DNA from 3 places in the Streptomyces sp. NPDC058464 genome. Region 1 is predicted to be linked to each of the others. Evidence: riboswitches for the same ligand, from Rfam matches in the RefSeq annotation. Region 1 holds a riboswitch; each other region holds the start of a gene.
The links. Region 1 has a riboswitch for cyclic di-AMP ahead of ACFWPQ_RS29245 (transglycosylase family protein). Riboswitches for the same ligand answer to the same signal wherever they lie in the genome.

Region 1 (7,007 bases):
GCTTTCTGTCGGTTCACTGGTCGGACGCGTCGGACTTGTCGACGCCGTCCCAGACGTTCGCGTACCAGGGCCGGTCGGCAGCCCCCAGGTAGGCGTGCGCCTGCTTGGCGACACCGGGGTCGATCACGACGAACCCGGTCTCCCCCGGCATCACGTAGTGCAGCCGCAGCCGGATCTGCTGCTCGGCGTACGCGTCGTCCTGCCACCGCGCCTTGAGGTCCCGCAGCTGCTCGACCCGCTGCCGGGCCTGCTGCTGCTGACGTTCGAGGTCGGAGATCTCGGCGCGCTGGGAGACGTACTGCCGCATCGGATAGGCGAGCGCGACGATCATCGTGCAGAGCACGATCGCCAGCAGCGCCGCACGGCCGGTGAGCCGGGAGCGGCGGGCCTGGCGCCTGGTCTGGGAGCGGTACACCCGGGCCGCCGTCTGCTCGCCGAGCAGCTTGAGCCTGGTCGCGGTGGAGAACCGGTCCCGGTCCTTCACGGCCATGTCCCCGCCTCCCTGGGTCGACCCTGGTACGTGCGTACGTCCCCGGACACGGTACGGGACCGGGTACGGGGACGTACGTACGACTGGCTAAGCCTTACCCTCTACGGGCTCAGCGCGGCAGGCCTGCTCAGCCCTTGAAGCGCGGGAACGCGGAGCGGCCGGCGTACACCGCCGCGTCGTCGAGGATCTCCTCGATGCGCAGCAGCTGGTTGTACTTGGCGACGCGCTCGGAGCGGGCCGGGGCGCCGGTCTTGATCTGGCCGCAGTTGGTGGCGACGGCGAGGTCGGCGATGGTGACGTCCTCGGTCTCGCCGGAGCGGTGCGACATCATGCACTTGAAGCCGTTGCGCTGGGCGAGCTCGACGGCGTCCAGGGTCTCGGTCAGGGAACCGATCTGGTTCACCTTCACCAGCAGGGCGTTGGCGGTGCCCTCCTCGATGCCGCGGGCGAGGCGCTCCGGGTTGGTGACGAACAGGTCGTCGCCGACGAGCTGGACCTTGTCGCCGAGCCTGTCGGTGATGACCTTCCAGCCGGCCCAGTCGTCCTCGTACAGCGGGTCCTCGATGGAGACCAGCGGGTACGCGGCGACGAGCTCCTCGTAGTACTCGGTCATCTCGGCGGCCGAGCGGGACTTGCCCTCGAACTCGTACTTGCCGTCCTTGTAGAACTCGGACGCGGCGACGTCGAGCGCGAGCGCGATCTGCTCGCCCGGGACGTAGCCGGCCTGCTTGATCGCCTCGAGGATGAGGTCGAGGGCGGCGCGGTTGGACTCCAGGTTCGGCGCGAAGCCTCCCTCGTCGCCGAGGCCGGTCGACAGGCCCTTCGACTTCAGGACCTTCTTGAGGGTGTGGTAGACCTCGGCACCCCAGCGCAGCGCCTCGGAGAAGGACTCCGCGCCGATCGGGGCGATCATGAACTCCTGGATGTCGACGTTGGAGTCCGCGTGCGAGCCGCCGTTGAGGATGTTCATCATCGGGACGGGCAGCAGGTGCGCGTTCGGGCCACCGAGGTAGCGGAACAGCGGGAGGTCGGACGCCTCGGAGGCGGCGTGCGCGACGGCGAGGGAGACGCCGAGGATGGCGTTGGCGCCGAGCGAGCCCTTGTTGTCGGTGGCGTCCAGGTCGAACATGGCCTGGTCGATCAGGCGCTGCTCGGTGGCGTCGTAGCCGACCAGCTCCGGGCCGATCTGCTCGATGACGGCGAGGACGGCCTTCTCGACACCCTTGCCCAGGTAGCGGTTGGGGTCGCCGTCACGGAGCTCGATGGCCTCGAAGGCACCGGTGGAGGCGCCGGACGGGACGGCGGCACGACCCGTGCTGCCGTCGTCGAGGCCGACCTCGACCTCGACCGTGGGGTTGCCTCGGGAGTCCAGGATTTCCCGGGCTACGACGACGTCGATGGACGGCACGAGCATCTCCTTCTTGGGATGTGACGCTGGTTGTGCGGGGCGCACGCGGGCCTCGTCGGCCCTTGCTCAGCCTTGCGACTAGAGCCTAACCGTCCCAGGGCCGTCGGCCGGCACGACCGACCGGCCCGTGGACACACAGACGGTACTCATTGTTCACGTGCGGAACAAAGGGGGGCCCGATGAAGAACGGAAGAAGAGCGGGCCAAGAAGGGGGCCGAGAAGGGGAGGGGACGGCAAAGAGAAACCCCGCCCCGGTGCGTACGGGGGAAAACGCACCGGGGCGGGGGCCCGTGGGGACGGGGGTGGCCCTCACGTGGTCTCCACTATGGGGACCACGGTTGTGCGGGCGCTGTGGTTCAGCTGGGTGCCGCTTAATACTTGCGACGACCTCATACGTGCGGCGACCGCCCCGCGTCCTGCTACTTCAGGTGCAGCTGCTGACCCGGGTAGATGAAGTCGGCGTCGGCGACGATGTCCTTGTTCAGCTTGAACAGCGCCTGCCAGCCGCCCTTCACCTTGTGCTTCTCGGCGATCGAGCTGAGGGTGTCGCCCTTGACGACCTTGTACTCGCCGTCGCCCTTCTTGACCTTCTTGCCGGCCGGGGTGGTGACGGTCTTGGTCGCGGCCGGACGCTCGGCGGAGCGGGAGGCGGCCTGCGTGTCGGTCGTACGGCTGCTCGTGCCCGTGCCGCTCGACGAGGAGCCGGAGGTGCTGCCGCCGGCGTAGGCGGCGCTGGACAGGCCCGTGCCGCAGACCGGCCAGGCACCCTTGCCCTGCGCGGCGAGGACCTTCTCGGCGATGGTGATCTGCTGCGCCTTGGTGGCCTGGTTGGCCTGCGCGGCGTACTGCGTGCCGCCGTACGCGGCCCAGGTGGAGGCGGAGAACTGCAGACCGCCGTAGTAGCCGTTGCCGGTGTTGATGGCCCAGTTGCCGCCGGACTCGCACTGGGCGACGGTGTCCCACTCGGAGGCGGTGGCGGCGGAGGCGCTGCCGGCCGCCATCAGCGGGGCGGCGACGGCGACGCCGGTGACACCGGCGACAGCGATGGCGCGGACGGCCTTGGACGGACGACGGTGCTTGCCCTTGCCGGAAAACAGCATGGATCGATCCCCTCACCGACGCCTGCGAGGTGAGCTGTCGGGTTCGGGCCGGTTGAGTTGCCCGGCCGCACACCCGTGTGTCGGTGCGCGGCTTCACCCCGAGCCGGATCGGCGGCCTCAACCACCGGTCCCGGCACTTACCTTGGGTCCCCCGCTCCTGCCTACGGCGCATGACGCGTCGACTGTTCCCGGACGGCCGCTGGCAGGACTCGGCGTTGCGACGGCCGGGGCTCGTGGTGACGAGCGGCCTTGACCGTAAACAGGGCATCAGGTGAATTTCAAAGATGATCAGGGCTTCTGAGACTCATCCCACACTTTCACCAAACCGGACATTTAACTTCGAAGTGGGGCGGCTTACAGACGCCAACTCCCGCCGCTTTTCGTCCGTTTAGCTACCGAGTTTCAGGGTCTGACCGGCGCTGATGTCGTTCGGGTCGGCACCGATGGCCGCCTTGTTCGCGGCATAGAGCGCACGCCATCCGCCGTCGAGGTCAAGGGAGTCGGCGATGGAGGCGAGGGTGTCGCCGGCGCGGACGGTGTAGGTGTCACTGTCGCGCACGGCGTGCCGGCCGGAGGAGGTGGCACCCTGACCGTTTGTCACGCTTTCGTCCGCCGAGCCGCCGCGATGCTTGCCGCCAGCGCTGACGGCCCCCGTGTCGACCAGGCTCCAAGAGCCTTCAGCTTGCCCCGAATTGTCCGAGTCGTCACTCTCGGGGACGACGGGATTCTCGCTCGGCTTCGAGGCGTCAGAGTCGGAAGATTCCGACTTGTCCGTCTTGGTGGATTTACTGGGGGTGTCCTTCTTGGAGTCACCGCTCGCACTCGGGGAGGGAGTGGCGGAGTCGTCCCCGGAGTCCGCGGCACCCGAGGAGGAACCGGAATCAGAGGAGGACGACGAATTCGACAGCCCGGAGGACGAGTCCGACGAGTCGGAGGAACCAGACGAATCACCCGAGTCGCCAAGTCCCGTGTCGACGTTCACCGAGGCGTCGTCGGAAGAGAGTCCGGCGATCAGGGCACAGGTCCGCCAGGGCTTGGTGCCCTGGTCGGCGAGTATCTTCTCGGCGACCGCGATCTGCTGCGAACGGCTCGCCTGGTCGGGCGTACCGGCGTAGTCCAGGCCCCCGTACTCGCTCCAGTCGTCCAGGGAGATCTGGAGGCCGCCGTAGTAGCCGGTGCCGTCGTCGGCACTCCAGGAGCCGCCGCTCTCGCACTGGGCCACCTGGTCCCAGGTGGAGCCGTCGGCCGCGTTGGCGCTCGCCGCGCCGAGAAGCGGGATGGCGATGGCGGAGCCGGTCACGCCGGCCGCGACGAGGAGAGCCGGAGCCTGACGGGGGCGACGGTGACGACCGTTCCCGGAGAGCATGCGGAAACCTTTCGAGCGACAGCGGTGACCGGCGCGGCGGGTCCCGCAGGGCGCCGCGCTGATGGGTGAACGTATCGGCAGACGATCACTTGTCACAAGTTAATGCCGCGCAGATCACGTGAAGATCACAGACTTGAACGCTAGTCACCTTTTGCCCGTACGGACCGGTAAGGGGTTCGGCGAGGGCCCGGCGAAGGCTCATCGGCCGGTCGGCGTGAACTCCACGGGCAGCGTGCGCAGTCCGCGCATGATGAGCCCGCCGCGCCACCGCAACTCCCCTTCGTCGACCGCGAGTCGCAGGTCGGGGAAGCGGGTGAGGAGGGTGGCGAGGGCGGTCTGGCCCTCCAGGCGGGCCAGCGGGGCGCCGAGGCAGTAGTGGATGCCGTGGCCGTATCCGAGGTGCTGGTTGTCCCGGCGTGAGAGGTCGAGGATGTCCGGTCGGGCGAACCGCTCCGGGTCCCGGTCCGCCGCGGCCAGGACGACCAGGACCGGGTCGCCGGGCGCGATGTGCTGCCCGCCGATGTCGACCGGCTCGGTGGCGAACCGCCAGGTGGCCAGCTCCACCGGTCCGTCGTAGCGGAGCAGTTCCTCGACGCCGGTCTCCAGCAGCCCGCGCTCACCGGCGGCGAGGGAGTCCTGCAGCCGGGCGCGCTGCTCGGGGTGGGTGAGCAGCGCGTACGTGCCGTTCCCGATCAGGTTGACGGTGGTCTCGAACCCGGCGAACAAGAGGATGAACGCCATGGCCGCGGCCTCGTTCTCGGTGAGGTGCTCGCCGTGGTCCGAGGCCCGGATGAGCCCGGAGATGAGGTCCTCGCCGGGGGCCGGTTCGGCGGGCAGCTCCTGCCTCTTCCGGTGGATCAGCTCGGCCAGGTACCCCCGCATCTTCTTCACCGACCGCGCGACCCCGCCGCGCGGCCCGCCCCCGTGGCGGATCATCATGCCGGCCCAGTCCCGGAAGTCGTCCTGGTCCTCGCGCGGGACGCCGAGCAGGTCGCAGATGGCGTAGATGGGGAGCGGGAAGGCGAACTCGTGGATGAGGTCGGCGGACCCGGACGCCGCGAACCCGTCGATGAGCCGGTCGGTCAGCTCCTGCACCCGCGGCGCGAACTCGGCCACCCGGCGCGGTGTGAACGCCTTGCTCACCAGCCGCCGCAGCCGGGTGTGGTCGGGCGGATCGATGTTCAGCAGGTGCGTCATCAACTCGGCCTTGCGCTCCCCGGGGATGCCGGTCTTCCCCTTGGCGTGCGCGGGCTCGTCGTGATGCGCAGGGTTCTTGGAGAGCCTCGGGTCGGCCAGCGCCTGCTTGGCGTCCCCGTACCGCGTGACCAGCCAGGCCTCCACCCCACTGGGCAACCTGGTCCGCCGCACGGGTTCGTGCTCCCGCAGCCAGGCGTAGGCGGGGTAGGGGTCGGCGGCGAACTCCCAGGTGAACAGGTCGGGGGCGGGCGCGGTCACTTCTCCACTCCCTCCGTCGCCCGCACCGCGTCCCGGTAGGCCCGGGCCGCCGCCCGCAGTGCCGCCTCCGGGTCGACGCCCTCCGCCTCCGCGCGGGCCGCCAGCGCGAGCAGCTCGTACCCGATGCCCTGCTCCTGCGGGAGCGGCACCTCCAGTCCCGCCGTCCGCACCCGCGAGGCCAGCTTCGCCGCCAGCGCGAGACCCGGCTGCGCGAGGGGTATCCCGTCCGTCACCGACTCGCGTCGCTTCTCTATGGCCTTCGTGCGCAGCCAGTGCTCCTTGACCTCCTCCGGCGTCGCCGCGGTCTCGTCGCCGAAGACGTGCGGGTGGCGGTGGATGAGCTTGGCGACGATGCCGCCCGCCACGTCGTCGATCGAGAAGGGGGCGTCCGGGTCCTCCTCCGCGATCCGCGCGTGGAAGACGACCTGGAGGAGCACGTCGCCCAGTTCCTCCCGGAGTTCGTCGCGGTCGCCCTCCTCGATCGCCTCGACGAGTTCGTACGCCTCCTCGATGCCGTACTTCGCGAGGCCCTTGTGGGTCTGCCGGGACGACCAGGGGCACTCCGCGCGGATCCGGTCCATGACCTGGACGAGGTCGAGGAGGCGGGCGCCGGGCAGGTCGTAGGAGGCGGGGAGCAGCTCCAGCTCGGGCATCCGGACGCGGCCGGAGCCGGCCAGGCGGGCCAGGCCGTCCGTGAGGGCGGGCTCGCCCTCGCCCGCGGCCACGACCACCACCGTCCGGCCGCCGGCGCAGGCGTCGACCAGCTCCTGGGCGGTGGGGGCGGCCTCGTCCACGGCCGTCCCGGCCTCCCGCAGGTAGGGCAGCTGCGGATGCGCACCGTCCGCGCACAGCACCCGGTCCGCCGCGCGCAGCGCCTGCCAGGCGGGCCAGGACAGCAGGCCGGGGGCGACCCGGTGGCTGGTGGTCAGCAGGACGACGCGGCCGGCGTCGGACCGGGAGGTCGGGGTGGGTTCCGGGGTGGTGGATTCGGGCCTGGTGGTGTTCACGCTCCGAACGTAACGCACCACCGCCGCCGACCTCGCGGTTTGTCCACAGGGTGGGGGTGATCAAGTGATCGTATGACCGGTATCAAGGTGACTACCCCCGTGACCTCCCCTACGCCGACACCTGCGTCCCCGCAGACGTGACCTCCCGTACCCACGGCGTCTTGGCGTCCACCCGGCTGCT
Region 2 (7,007 bases), on a different contig from region 1:
GCGCCGGCGAAGTCCTGCGGGGAGTCGTCGCGGGGGCGGCCGGGGGAAGCGCCGGGCGCCTGGACGACGTACCGGAGCACACCGTCGGGGCCGCGTACCTCCTGGACGAGGACGCGGCCGTCGCCGGCGAGCACGTCGATGTTGCGCAGGAAGCCGAGGAAGGAGCCCTCGGTGGCGAGGAGCCGGGCCTCCTGGGCGGTCGGTTCGACGGCCTGGGCGGCGCCCTCGCCCCTGGCCGGTACGGAGAGGTGGGAGGCGTCGAGGCCGCCGGCCGGGCCGGCCGCCAGCTCCCGGCCCGCGGCCAGGGCCCAGGCCGTCTCGTCGCTCAGCGGATCCTCGTCCAGCAGGCCCCGGATGGCGAGGAGTTCGGCCAGGATCGGGGCGAGCGCGGACAGCGAGCGCTGGGCGCCCTGGTCCTTGAAGAGGGCCCGCAGCGCGCGGACGGCCTCCGGGACGTGGTCGGCGCTGACGGCGTCCGTCAGCCGGCGCATGCCCGGGTCGTGGCCGAACTCGGGGTGGTCGAGGAGTACGGCGGCGATCCTGAGCCGCAGCGAGCTCACCGCCACCTGCGCGGCCAGGCTCTCCCGGCCCAGCGCCTCCCCCGCCGCGCCGAGCAGATGGCCGACGCCGTCCGGCGCGACGATCGCCGAGCCGCCGAGGCCCTGCTTGTTGGTGAGCGTCCGCAGCAGCGCCCAGCGGGCGGCCAGGCCGGTTCGCGGGCGGCGGCGCGCGGAACCCGTCAGCGCCGGGGAGAACAGGACGGAGCTGGTCCGCGCGGAGACCTCGCGGATGCCCTCGGCGACGGCCACCACGTCACGGGCGCAGTCCCGCAGCAGCTCCTCCGCGGGCGGCCCGGAGGCACGGCGATGCGCTGCCATCCGGCGCTCCCTGGGATCGACGACATGGCCTGGTCCCATCGTGTGCCCTGGATCCGGTGCCCGCACCTTCGTCCGTCCGGGTGATCGGCACCCGGAACCGGGTCAGGCGTCGGTGGCGAGGCCGGCGGCGACCGTCGCGCCCAGTTCCCAGCACGCCTCGATGTCGGGCTTGCCGGGCTCGCCGGTCACCGTGACCGGTTCGGCCGCCCGGCGCCAGCCGAGGCCGGTGGTGATGGAGTCGAGGGCGCGCAGGGCGCCCGTGACGTCGTTGCCGCCGTGGACGTAGGCGCCGAAGGGGCGGCCGCGCGTCTCGTCCAGGCACGGGTAGTAGATCTGGTCGAAGAAGTGCTTCAGGGCACCGGAGAGGTAGCCGAGGTTGGCCGGGGTGCCGAGCAGGTACCCGTCGGCCGCGAGCACGTCGGCGGCGGTGGCGGAGAGCGCCGCCCGCCGCACGACCCGCACGCCCTCGATCTCCGGGGTGGTCGCCCCGGAGACCACGGCCTCGAACATGGCCTGGCAGTGCGGTGAGGGGGTGTGGTGGACGATCAGCAAGGTGGGCACACCCGCACCCTGCCGTGCGGTGCCCGCCGACGGCAAACGGCGGCGGGCGGCGGGCGGCGCTCAGGGCTGTGAGCGTTCCGGGCCGTGCGTTCCGGGCCGTGCGTTCCGGGCCGTGCGTTCCGGGCCGTGCGTTCAGGACCGCACGTTCAGGGCTGTACCGGCATGCTCCAGCAGTTGGAGACGGCCGGTACGCCGGACAGCCGGGCCGTGAGCCAGGCGATGGCGTCGCCCTGGTCGGTGAGCAGGGGTTCGAGGTGGTTCAGCAGGGCGCGGCCCGCGTCCGGCAGGAGGACCGGCACGTAGGTGACGTTCGCTCCCTCGCCGCACCAGTCGACGGCGAGGCGCCGCGCCTGTGCGTGCGGGACGAGGTCGTCGCTGACGCCGGTCGCCAGCCGGACCGGGCTCGCCGCTGCCGTCGTACCGATGCGCTGTTCGTCGAGGAAGGCCTGGAGGGCGGGCTCCCCGGCGACGACCTCGGCGATGGAGCTGCCGTCGTCCGTCCAGGCGGAGCTGTGTACCGAGCCGTAGGCGAGGAGCGCGTCGCCGACGCACATCGTCGACAGGTCGGCGAGGGCGGCCCGACCCGCCGCGCCCAGGTGGGCGTCGACGATCGGCTCGAGGGCCGGGTCGGACTGGACGAAGCCGTTGACCGCCCAGCCGAGGGCGCCGGCCAGGTCGCTGCCGTCGATGGCCGCGGTGACGGCGGTGAGGTCGGCGGGCGGCGCCCCGGCGTAGCTGCCGGAGAGGGTGATGTCCGGGGCGTAGGCGGGCTGGAGTTCGGCGGCCGCTGCGGTCGCGCCGCCGCCCTGGCTGTAGCCGAAAAGGCCCACCCGCGAGGCGGCGGTGACCGAGGCACCGGGGAGGTTGCGGGCGGCGCGTACGGCGTCCAGGACGGCGTGGGCTCCGTCGAGCCGGTTGACGTAGGTGTGGAGCCGGTCCGTGGCGCCGAGCCCGACGTAGTCCGTGACGACCACCGCGACGCCCTCGGCGAGCAGCCGGTAGATCGACAGGTCCTCGTAACCCACCGACACCGTCTGGCCGTTGAGGACCAGCGGGTACTCCAGGCCCATGGAGGCGGCGCACTGGTCGCCCTGCCCCATGGTGCCGGGGGCCAGCGCGACCAGCGGACGGGCGCCGGGGCCCAGCCAGGGCAGGGTGGGCTCGATGTAGGCGCCGGTGACGGCGACGGGGTGGCCCGCCGAGTCGGTGGACTTGTACATCAGGCGGGTTGCGGTCCCCGGCAGCGGCCCTGGCAGGCTCGGCAGGCTCAGGGCCAGCGGGAGGGGTTCGGTGCGGACCAGGGCGCCGTCGGCCGTGGGCAGGGTGGCCGGCGGGTCGTAGAAGGCGGGGATGGTGACGCCCCTGGAGACCTCCGCCTGCGAGGCCGTGGCCTGCAGGGTCTGGAGGCAGAGGCAGGCCGCCGCGGTGAGGGCGGTGGCCAGCAGTCGAACGCGGACGCGCATGGGGAACCTCCTGGACGTGCTGGACGTGGGAGGTGCGGAGGACGTCCCCGGAGCGGCCGACGGGGCGGGTGCGGTTTACCCGACGGTAACGAGAAATGCCTTACCGGCGGTAGCAGCCGTCAGGTTACGGTTCAGTAATGTGACGCGCAGTCAACAGCGGTCCTGCGGAAGCGCATTCGCCCGAGAGTCCCGTAGACATGCACCCGGGCGGGCCCGACAGCGCGGAGCACGATGAGATGCTCCGCGCGTTCGAGCCCGCCCGGGACGCGCCGCGCGCGGCGTTCGAGAAGGGTCAGACCGAGTTGCGCCGGGTGCGCCACAGCAGCGCGCCCCCGGAGGCCAGCAGCAGACCGCCGAAGACCGCGGGCCACAGGTGGGCGCCGGTCTCGGCGAGACCGCCCTGGACCGCCTGGGGCTCGGTCTGGGGCTGCGTCCCGGAGCCGGTGCCCGGGGTCTCCTGGCCGGCCGGGACGGCGGCCGCGGTGTCCACCGGCGTGGCCGCGGCACCCTCGGTCGGCGCCTCGGTGTCCGGCCGCTCCGTCGGCTTGCTGATGACGCCGCCGCCCGACGACTTCGTGGTCGACGTCTTCTTCGGCGACGCGCTCGCGTAGACCCTCGGCAGCTCGGTGCCGCCGGAGGCCGGGGTGGAGGCGTCGTCCGAGGCGGGGGCGGTCTCGGTGGCCGGGGTGTCGGCCGGCGGCTCGGACGACGGCTGCTCGGTCGCCGGCTCGGACGGCTCGGCGCTCTGGGTCTCGGCCGGCGGGGCGACCGGGCTCGCGGTGCCGCTCGGCTCGGACGGCTCCGCGCTCTGGGACGGCGGCTGCTCGTCGGCCCCCGCACCGCACGTGCGGCCGGAGTTGATGCAGTCGACCATCTTCCGCATCAGGCTCTCGTCGAAGACGTTGATGAAGTCGCCGTGGTCGGTGACGGGCTTGTGCAGCTGCTCGGGGAACGAGTCCACCGCGAACAGCGGGACCGTACGGCCGCCGTCCTGGAGGCTCGGCGCGTCCACGTCGTAGACGATGCGCTGCACCAGCTGCGGGATGGCCTGGAAGCCGGCCGGGCAGCTGCCGTCGGGGGCCTCGAAGGCCACATGGGTGCGGTGGTTGGCGCTGTCGATGTTCCGGCCGTCCCAGCAGCTCTGGAACCTGAACGTGCGTACGACGTCACTGCCCGAGGGGCAGAGCGGGTACTTGTCCTTGAGCTGCCGGTCCTCGAACCCGGTGCAGCTCCAGGAGGCGTTGGCGTTGCCCGGGCCGTTGACGAACGCCTTGGCGTCGCCGGTGATGATGCGCAGCAGCCGCGGCATCTCGGTGACCTTGGAGGTGGGGTTGCCCTCGAAGGTCAGCGTGACCTCCTTGGCCGTGACGATCTGCCCGGCGTTGCCCTCGGTGCCGCCGCCCGGCTTGTCGGCGTCCCGCTCCTGCTTGCCGTTCTGCAGCCGCAGCACGGGCCAGTAGTACGTCGACTTGTCACCCTGGTCCGCGCAGCTGGTGTCGGCGTTCGCGAGGTCGTCGTCGCTGGCGAAGGCGTTGTTGGACTGGTTGCCGATGTAGTCGTGGAAGTGGTGGGCGCCGTTGGAGACACCGGGCGCGACGATCACGTTGTCCGAGTTGAACAGGCCGTTCGCGTTGACGCCGCAGCTGGAGGAGAAGGTGCCGGTGGAGCCGCCGGACTGTTCGGCCGGGGTGGTGACATTGGGCTGCACGGAGGTGATGTCCGCATAGTCGGCGGCGACCGGCCCGTTGCCGCCCTGGCCGCCGGCGCCGGTGCCCTGGCTCGGCGCGGCGCTGCCCTGGCCGCTCTGGCTCGGCGTGGCACCGCCCTGGGGGGCCGCGGACTGCCCGTCGCCCTGGGTGGAGGAGCGCAGGGTGCACGCGGCGAGGTCGTCCAGGCCCTGCGGGCGGTCGCCCTCGCGGCCGATGGCGTCGGCGATGCGCTGCAGCGACTCGGACCGCTTCTCCTTCAGCGGGCTCATGATCGTCTGGTCGGCGAGGCCGGGGTTCTGCTCGATCTCCGCGGCGGACTCGGTGAGTTGCTGATACGCGGCCACGATCTGCTGGTCCAGCTGGGCGAGTTCGTTGTCGACGTCGGCCCGCGCCCCGTCGGGTACCGCCGTCAGCCGGCTGCCGACGTCGGGGCAGTAGATGGTGGGCGCGGACAGCACCTGGCCGGTGGCGACCTGGGTCTGCTGGTCCCCGCCCTCGGTGGCCGAGGCATAGACGTTCACCGCGACCAGTCCCCCGCCGCCGAGCATCAGGGCGACCGCTGCGAAGGTCGCGCGTTGTGCGCCGGTCGGGCGTCTGCGCCTGTTGCGTCTCAAGGTCGTTCCCCTGCGTCTCGTGGTCGGCGGGACATGGAAATCCCCGGCCCTATACGGGCCGCGGCGCCATCGTGTTCAACAGACCCACGAATTCACGGCGACCTCACAGAAAGCGCGTGTCCCGGAACGGTCACGGAACAGGGGGACGCAACCGACGGCAACGCCCCGGTGACCCTGCGAAAGCAATGGATGCGCGCGAAATGCCGTCCCGTACGGTCGAGTTCCGAACGCTAAGACGAACATCACAAATACGTATCGGACATTACGCACTTCAACCTTCACACGAGTGACACAAGTTGGCTAAGTTGACGGGCAAGCCGCTCGGCTCCCTCCGGCGAATCCCGCCGGGCCGCGCGGCCTCCGCCGAATCCGGTGCCTTCCAGGGGCGAATCCGGAACCGGGGACCCAACCGAACCACTGGGGTGAATCGGCCGGACGTCCGTGAGGACGGCGGCCGTAGGGCATGCCTTCCGGACTTCACAGCCCGAACCCGACAGCTAACTCGGTAGGCGGAGTACGGAAGGAGCACGACCCCTCAATGGCGCCCGAGAGCCGTGACGAGGTTCGGCAGCGGATCAACAGCCTCTACGACCAGGCCGAGAACGCCACCGGGAACTACAACGCCACGCGCGCGATGAGCGGGGGTTCACGCTCACGCGGTGTCCCGCTGTTCAAGCGGCCCCGTCGCGACGACCCGGGCCTCGACAACATCGCCCGGGAGTGGTTCGACGGCGCCCGTTCGAAGCTGGGGCCGAGCGTCCCGGCCGCACTCCCCTCCGACCGGCAGCCGGCCCGGCCCGGCCCGCGGCGTCCCGTCAGCGCCATGGCCGCCGACCTGCTCGGCCAGCTGGAGGGCTCCGGCCCGGCCCGGCTGGAGCTGACCGCGGGTCCGTCCGCGCAGACCGACTTCGAGGTCGTCCGCGAGCTGCCGCCCCCGAGGCCGGAGCAGCGCGCGGTGGCCGCGCTCGAAGCTGCCCCGGCCGCCCAGCCGGTTCCGTCCGCACAGCCCGTGCCGACCGCGCAGACCCCGTGGCCCACGCCCGAGGCCCAGGCCGCAGCGCAGCAGTGGGCTGCTCCCCCCGTCGGCATACCGAGCCAGCGGACCGACAGCGGCTCCTTCCGGACCGACGCCCTCGCCGCCACCCGCGCGATCCCCGCGGTGACCGAGACGGGCGGCATCCCGATCGTGTCCGCGACCGACACGGGTACGTTCCGCATCATGACCCCGGGCGGTACCAGCGCCAGCCGTGCCACGCCCCCGGCGGACCCGACCGGCTTCCGCGTCATGACCCCGGGCGGCCCGGGCACCGGCAGCTTCCCCGGGGTGCCCCCGATGGACGCGGGCCCCGCCCCCGCCCAGACCATGGCTCCGGTGGCGGCTCCGGCTCCGGCTCCGGCTCCGGCGGACATGACCGGCTTCCGCATCATGACCCCGGGCGGCTCGGGCACCACGGCGTTCCCGGGTGTGTCTCCCCTGGACATGGACACCGCCCCCGGCCAGGCTGCGGCTCCGGCTGTGGGGGACACCGGCTCCTTCCGCATCATGACGCCGGGCGCCACGGGCTCGTTCCCGATGCCGACCTCGGCCGACGCGGGAGCCTTCCCGACCGCGGACCCCATGAGCACCGGCGTCTTCCCGACCGCGGCGCCCACGAACTCCGGCGCCTTCCCGACCGCCGCCCCCACCGACTCCGGCGCCTTCCCGACCATGGCGCCCGCCGCCGCTGCCCCCGCCCCGGCTCCGATGGACATGGGCGGCTTCCGGGTCATGTCGCCGAACGC
Region 3 (7,007 bases), on a different contig from region 1:
TCGGGGTCGCAGACGGACATCGGCTGCCAGGTGTCCCCGTGATAGCCGCCGCGCCAGGTCAGCAGGCGCTGCTTGGCGGGGCGGCCGAGGGAGCGCCAGTACTGCAGGCACATCTTCACCGCGACCTCGACCGACACGGACCCGGAGTCGGCGAGGAAGACGTGCTCCAGGCCGGCGGGGGTGATGTCGACGAGGAGCTTGGCCAGCCGGACGGCGGGCTCGTGGGTGAGCCCGCCGAACATCACATGGCTCATCCGGCCGAGCTGGTCGTGCGCGGCCTCGTTGAGCACCGGGTGGTTGTAGCCGTGGATCGCCGACCACCAGGACGACATGCCGTCGACAAGATCGCCCGAGCCGTCCGCGAGCCGCAGCCGGACCCCGCTCGCCGACTCCACGACGAGCGGTTCGGCCCGGCCGGGCATCGGACCGTACGGATGCCAGACGTGCCGACGGTCGAGGTCCAGCAGCTCGGGGACGCTCAGGCCAGGCACGTCAGGCATTGGGCGCGAGATCCGTTCCGGCACCCCGGCGGCGGACGGCGACCAGGTCGGTGCGCGGCTCGTTGGCGGGGACGGTCACAGCCTCGGCCACATCTTCGTGGGAACCGCAGACCGACCCGCAGCCGGCGCTCTCGCCCGCGTGCGATCCGCAGCCCGCGCCCTCCGTCGCGTGCGACCCGCACCCGGCGCCCTCGGCCCCGTGCGACCCGCAGCCGGCACCCTGCGCCTCGGCCCGGTGCTGCGGGAGCGTCACCTCGTCCGCGCCCTCCACCACGAACCCGGCGTCCGTGATCATCTCCAGGTCGGCCTGGCCGGCCTGGCCCTCGGTGGTCAGGTAGTCGCCGAGGAAGATCGAGTTGGCCAGGTGCAGCGCGAGCGGCTGCATGGTGCGCAGGTGGACCTCTCGGCCGCCCGCGATCCGGACCTCGACGTCCGGGCAGACGAACCGGACCATCGCCAGGATGCGCAGGCAGCGCTGCGGCGTGAGGTTCCACTCCTTGGCCAGCGGGGTGCCCTCGACCGGGATCAGGAAGTTCACCGGAACGGAGTCAGGATCCAGCTCGCGCAGCGAGAAGACCACGTCGACCAGGTCCGCGTCGCTCTCGCCCATGCCGGCGATCAGACCGGAGCAGGCCGACAGCCCCGCCGCGTGCGCCTTGTTGACCGTGTCCACCCGGTCGGCGTACGTGTGCGTGGTCGTGATGTCCCCGTACGTCCCCTCGGACGTGTTGAGGTTGTGGTTGTAGGCGTCCGCGCCCGCCTCGCGCAGCCGCTCCGCCTGGCCGTCGGAGAGCAGGCCGAGGCAGGCGCACACCTCGACGCCCTCGTGTCGCTCCTTGATGGCCTTGATGGTGCCGGCGACCCGGTCCACGTCCCGGTCGGTCGGGCCGCGCCCGCTGGCCACCAGACAGACCCGCTTGGCGCCCCCGGCCAGGCCCGCGGCGGCCGCCTTCGAGGCCTCGTCGGGTTTCAGCCAGCTGTACTTCAGGATCCCGGTGGAGGAGCCCAGCCGCTGCGAGCAGTAGGAGCAGTCCTCCGGACACAGGCCCGACTTGAGGTTGACCAGGTAGTTGAGTTTCACGCGCCGCCCGAACCAGTGCCGGCGCACCTTGCCGGCCGCGGCCACCACGTCGAGCACGTCGTCGTCGGAGGTCGCCAGTACGGCGAGCGCTTCCTCGCGGGTCGGCAGCTCGCGCCGAAGCCCCTTGTCCACCAGCGTGTTCAGCAGGTCCATGAGAGCCGATCCTGTACTACGAGGCTGCTCCGGGCCAAGGAGAGTTTGCACAACCCTGTCAGTTCGACGTGTGGGTATTGCCACACAGTGGGGGGCGGGTGGTCCCGCTAGGGTCTGTTCACTGCCTACAAAATCACCGGAGGGGCCATGGCGTTCGGCTGGATCGACGATCAGGCGGAGCAGCGCCGCCGCGCCGGACTGGTACGGACCCTGCGCCCCCGCCCCGCCGACTCGCCGTTGCTGGACCTGGCGAGCAACGACTACCTGGGCCTCGCCCACCACCCGGAGGTCGCCGAGGGCGCCGCCGGGGCGGCCCGGACCTGGGGCGGCGGCTCCACCGGCTCCCGGCTGGTGACCGGTACGACGGAACTCCACACCGAGCTGGAGCGGGAACTGGCCGGATTCTGCGGGTTCGAGGCCGCCCTGGTCTTCTCCTCCGGCTACGCCGCGAACCTGGCCGCCGTCACCACGCTCGGCCCGCACGGCTCCCTGATCGTCTCCGACGCGCTCAACCACGCCTCCCTGATCGACGGCTGCAGGCTGGCCCGGGGCGCCACCCAGGTCGTCGGGCACGCCGACCCGGACGCCGTGCGCAAGGCGCTCGGGACGCACGAGGGGCCCGCGGTGGCCGTCTCCGACACGGTGTTCTCGGTCGACGGGGACGCGGCACCACTGGCCGCGCTGGCCGAGGCGTGCCGGGAGCGCGGCGCCGGACTGCTGGTCGACGACGCCCACGGACTCGGGGTCCTCGGGGACGGCGGGCGGGGCGCGCCGTACGCGGCCGGGCTGGCCGGCGCCGAGGACGTGGTGGTCACGGCGACCCTGTCGAAGTCGCTGGGCAGCCAGGGCGGCGTGGTGCTGGGCCCGGCCCGGGTGATCGACCATCTGGTCAACGCGGCCCGGACCTTCATCTTCGACACCGGCCTGGCCCCGGCCGCGGCGGGCGCGGCGCTGGCGGCCCTGCGGCTGCTGCGCCGTGAGCCCGGACGGGCGGCCCGGGCCCGCGAGGTGGCCGCGGAACTGCACGCACGGCTGACCGCCGCGGGTCTGGAAGCGGTGCGTCCGGACGCCGCGGTGGTCTCCGTGCGGGCCCCGTCCCCGGAGCAGGCCGTGCAGTGGGCGGCCGACTGCCGTACGGCAGGCCTGGCCGTGGGCTGTTTCCGTCCGCCGTCGGTGCCGGACGGCATCTCACGGCTGAGGCTGACCGCCCGTGCGGACCTCTCCGGGGCCGAGATCGAACGCGCTGTACGAGTGATCGGCGAGACACGACCATGAGTCGGCGTGACACGGCCGGGCCTGGCTCGCAAGCGGATACGGAGTAGTTCGTGGAACGGGTGGGCGTCTGATCAGTTTCGTTCTGATCGCTTTCGTTCGAATCTGATCAGACTCATCTTGGGCTGATCAGTTGACAAGCGCGGTGACGAAACCCGCCCAGCTCTCGGGGGAGAAGAGCAGCGCGGGTCCGGCCGGAGCCTTGGAGTCGCGCACGGCGAGCAGTCCGGCCGACGGGCCGGAGCGCGGCCGTGCCGTCTCCACGCAGTTGTTCGCTCCGGTGCTGTAGCTGCTGCGCAGCCACCGCAATCCGTGCAGATCAGCACTTGAAGGTACGTTCCGAGGCAGTGCAGTCATGGTGCCTCCTTACGTGCCGTCAGCTATCACGGCGATGTAATCCAACGAGTCCTCGGGCGAAAGGGCGTGGATCCGAAGCGTGTTGAAGGCTTCCGTGTAGGCCTGGAGGTCTTCTTTCCGCTCCAGGTAGAGGCTACTCGTCAACTGGTCGATAACAACCACGTCCAGATCAGAAGTGCTCGGAAATGAGAAGATTACGAAAGGTCCCGTGATGCCGACATGCGCCCCGGCCGCGAACGGCAGCACCTGGAGCCGTACATGGGGCAGCCGGGCCGCCTCCATCAGCCGGACCAGCTGCCGCGCCATCACGCCGGGACCGCCCACCTCGCGGCGCAGCACCGCCTCGTCCAAGACCGCGCTCAGCTCCAGCGGCGGATCGCTGTGCAGCACGTCCTGCCTGGCCAGACGCACTTCCACCAGGGCGTCCAGGGCCTCGTCGTCACGCCCGTCCACGGCTGCCCGGGTCACCGCACGCGCGTACTCCGGGGTCTGCAGCAGCCCGGGCACGACCGAGGTCTCCAGCGTGCGCATGGCGCTGGCCTGCGACTCCAGGCTGATGAAATCCCGGTAGGCGGGCGGCAGTACCCCACGGTAGGCGTGCCACCAGTGGTGCCGTCCCGCCGTGTCCTCCGACCCCGCCAACACCAGGAGCAACTCGCGCAGTTGCCCCTCGACCACGCCGTAGGCGTCCAGGAGTAACCGCACATCGGCCGGTTTCACACCGCTGGCGCCGGTCTCGATCCGGCTCACTTTCGACTGATGCCAGCCCACCAGACGGGCGGCCTCACCGCTCGTGAGGCCGGCGCCGGTGCGCAGTGTGCGCAGTTCGGCGCCCAGTTTCCGGCGGCGTACCGCGGGACCGTTCTGCATGGGCTACTCCTTACTCCTTCCGAGCCGCCCAAATACGGTCTGAGGTAGCAGAGTTCACCGCTTCGAGCGACAGATATATGCATATCTTGGTGGATCGCTCCCCTGACCGGCCCGGTAATGGCAGTCTGGCGAAGAAGCACCAGTCCGGGACCGTACTCGAACCATCCGCGCTGTGTCGGACTCCGGTCCCGAGGAAAGGGACGACGTCGCCATGGCAGACCACCTGGAAGCATCCGTCACTCTGCCGAGCGATCCCGCCTCGGTCTCCACCGCCCGCTCCTACGTGCTGGACACTCTCGCGGAGTGGGGACTGCCACCGGAGACGGAGACCGCGGACACCGTTCGCCTCATCGTCTCCGAACTCGCCACCAACGCCGTGCAGCATACGTTCGGGCAGTCACCCACCTTCACGGTGGACCTCGTGCTCGACCGCGACGAACAGCTGCGCATCGGCGTCACGGACAGTCATCCGCGCTTCCCCAAGAGACTTCCCGCCGCGGTCCAGCAGGACAACGGGCGCGGCATGGTCATCATCCGCTGGCTGACCGCCGAATGCGGCGGCAAGCTCCGGGTGCGCCCCACCCGGGAGGGCGGCAAGACCGTCTCCATCGAACTTCCCTGGACGGTCCCGGCCGGCACCGTCACCGCGGCCGGCCAGCAGGAACCGTAGCCCTGAGTCCCCGCCGGCCGGCCACCGGGTGCTGCCGCGCGGATCAGCTGACCCGGCCGTACCAGACGCTGCGCGTCCAGATCTTCTGGAGCCTCACCACGTCCCCGGTCTTCGGGGCGTGCCAGATCTTTCCCTTCCCGGCGTAGATGCCGACGTGGTACACGCTGGAACCCGAGTGGAAGAAGACCAGGTCCCCGGCCTTGCGGTTGCCGGCCGAGATGTGACGGGTCTTGTTGTACTGCTGGGCCGCCGTACGAGGCAGCTTCTTGCCCGCCTTCTTGAACGAGTACAGCGTGAGCCCGGAGCAGTCGAACCTGTTCGGCCCGGTGGCGCCCCACCTGTAGGGCGCGCCCTTCTTCGAGGCAGCGACCTGAAGTGCCTTCGTCGCCATCGTGGCGGCCGAGGCGTCGGAGGCGACACCCGGGATCACGATCGAGCCGCCCACGGCGGCGATGGTCAGTGCCGAGGCCGTACCGGCCCGGGCCATCAGCGACGGAACACGATTGAGCGCATTCATGCGCAACCCTTCGTCAGCCGCCTGTGAAGGATGACCTGTCGGATTCGGGCTGGCGAAGTTGCCCGGCCGTGTTGCCACGGCTTCACCCCAAGGGCTGCTCGGCCCGGTCATGGTGCGACCGTGCCGGCGACCCGGCTTGCTTGGGTCCTCCACTCCTGCCGATGCACTTCTGTCGACGGGTCAATCCGGGCGGCGGCAGGACTCGGCGTCCGCCCGGACCGCCCCGCCGCTGTGGCGGGGGCTTGTCGTCAGACAGGGATCTTCACTCACTCGTGTCCGAAAAACCCAACGGAATCGGGGATTTGTGGGGTTACTCACCACCCACCCGTTCGGGTGGACAACCCTTTGTTCGATTCTCCGTCAACTGCCCTGCGTAGCCCCGGACCTGCGCGAAAGCCGCTCGCGGGCACCCCCGTGCAGGCGGGTCGAGCGGCTCCTGCGGGCAGGTAAAACCACGCCACGCTCCGCCGAACGGCAGTAACCCCTTTGGGTCGTTTCGACTCCGGCCCGGTCGCGCCGTCGACGCACAGGACCGCAGTCCCGCGGGTGTCACCGTACGCAGTCGGGCGGGAGTGCGACGCGAGCGGTCCGGCGCTCGCCGTCGAGCACCCGCAACGCCCGTGCCAGCGTGTCCCCGTGAAGCTCCGTCTCGCCCCGACGATGCATCAGGGTCAGCGCGTCACGCAGCTCGGACGCCGCGCGCACCAGCGCCTGCGCGGCGCGCAGCCCGCGGTAGGTGTCCTCGTTCTGCGCCGGATTGATCCGGCCCAGCAGGTCCACCACGTCCAGGTAACGGTCGATCAGCTCGCCCTCGGCGCGGGTCAGTGCGGGCAGCGGCGGGAGTTCCGGCGGCAGCATCGGCGGCTCACCCCGCGTCCGGCAGGCCGAGCGAGGCCCGGCGACTGGGCACGACCCGGTCCACCAGCCCGTAGGCCAGCGCCTCCTGGGCGTCCAGGATCAGGTCCCGCTCCAGATCCCGGTGCACCTGTTCCGCCGTGCGCCCGGTGTGCCGCACGAGCATCGCTTCCAGCAGTGCCCGTTCCCGGTCCAACTCCTCGGCCCGGATCGCCAGATCGCTCGGCTGGCCGTGGACCGGTTCCGGCAGCGACGGCTGCTGCAGCACGATGCGTGCGCCGGGCAGCACGGACCGCTTGCCCGGCGTGCCGGCCGCGAGCAGCACCGCCGCCGACGCCCCGGCCTGTCCGAGGCAGATCGTCTCGACGTCACAGCTCACGTACTGGACCGTGTCGTAGATCGCGGCCATCGCGCTGAAGGACCCGCCCGGGGAGTTGATGTACAGCGAGATGTCCCGATCCGGAGCCGCGTACTCCAGATACATGAACTGCGCCATCACGTCGTTGGCCGAGGTCTCGTCGACGGGCGTGCCGAGAAAGACGATCCGCTCCTCCAGGAGCTTCGAGTACGGATCCAGGGTGCGCTGCCCCATGGCCGTGCGTTCCGTGAACTCGGGCAGGACATAGCGGGCGGACGGTCGGGTCATGGCATACCCCTCCTCGTGGCTGAGCGTCTCGGCGGCCGAGCTCTCTGTAAAAAATGTACAGGACGTACATACAGTGGGGTAGGGAT

Region 2: another riboswitch for cyclic di-AMP. It lies ahead of ACFWPQ_RS15790 (NlpC/P60 family protein); the one in region 1 lies ahead of ACFWPQ_RS29245 (transglycosylase family protein).
Region 3: another riboswitch for cyclic di-AMP. It lies ahead of ACFWPQ_RS44600 (C40 family peptidase); the one in region 1 lies ahead of ACFWPQ_RS29245 (transglycosylase family protein).

Annotation. Positions count from the first base shown of each region.
Region 1 covers NZ_JBHXMA010000024.1:81,037-88,043, reverse strand. Annotated here, with positions in the region: gene ACFWPQ_RS29255 (septum formation initiator family protein) at 14-490, opposite strand; gene eno (phosphopyruvate hydratase) at 618-1,904, opposite strand; gene ACFWPQ_RS29245 (transglycosylase family protein) at 2,318-2,998, opposite strand; cyclic di-AMP (ydaO/yuaA leader) riboswitch at 3,003-3,177, opposite strand; gene ACFWPQ_RS29240 (transglycosylase family protein) at 3,387-4,364, opposite strand; gene ACFWPQ_RS29235 (cytochrome P450) at 4,563-5,819, opposite strand; gene ACFWPQ_RS29230 (nucleoside triphosphate pyrophosphohydrolase) at 5,816-6,826, opposite strand; gene ACFWPQ_RS29225 (SurA N-terminal domain-containing protein) at 6,936-7,007, opposite strand, start outside.
Region 2 covers NZ_JBHXMA010000010.1:70,159-77,165, reverse strand. Annotated here, with positions in the region: gene ACFWPQ_RS15810 (hypothetical protein) at 1-878, opposite strand, end outside; gene ACFWPQ_RS15805 (flavodoxin family protein) at 981-1,439, opposite strand; gene ACFWPQ_RS15800 (lipase family protein) at 1,586-2,902, opposite strand; gene ACFWPQ_RS15795 (DUF1996 domain-containing protein) at 3,195-5,159, opposite strand; cyclic di-AMP (ydaO/yuaA leader) riboswitch at 5,577-5,753, shown strand; gene ACFWPQ_RS15790 (NlpC/P60 family protein) at 5,764-7,007, shown strand, end outside.
Region 3 covers NZ_JBHXMA010000053.1:61,993-68,999, reverse strand. Annotated here, with positions in the region: gene ACFWPQ_RS44630 (adenosylmethionine--8-amino-7-oxononanoate transaminase) at 1-500, opposite strand, end outside; gene bioB (biotin synthase BioB) at 493-1,734, opposite strand; gene ACFWPQ_RS44620 (8-amino-7-oxononanoate synthase) at 1,882-3,009, shown strand; gene ACFWPQ_RS44615 (DUF397 domain-containing protein) at 3,136-3,363, opposite strand; gene ACFWPQ_RS44610 (helix-turn-helix domain-containing protein) at 3,373-4,233, opposite strand; gene ACFWPQ_RS44605 (ATP-binding protein) at 4,445-4,903, shown strand; gene ACFWPQ_RS44600 (C40 family peptidase) at 4,947-5,420, opposite strand; cyclic di-AMP (ydaO/yuaA leader) riboswitch at 5,424-5,608, opposite strand; gene ACFWPQ_RS44595 (hypothetical protein) at 5,970-6,278, opposite strand; gene ACFWPQ_RS44590 (ATP-dependent Clp protease proteolytic subunit) at 6,286-6,921, opposite strand.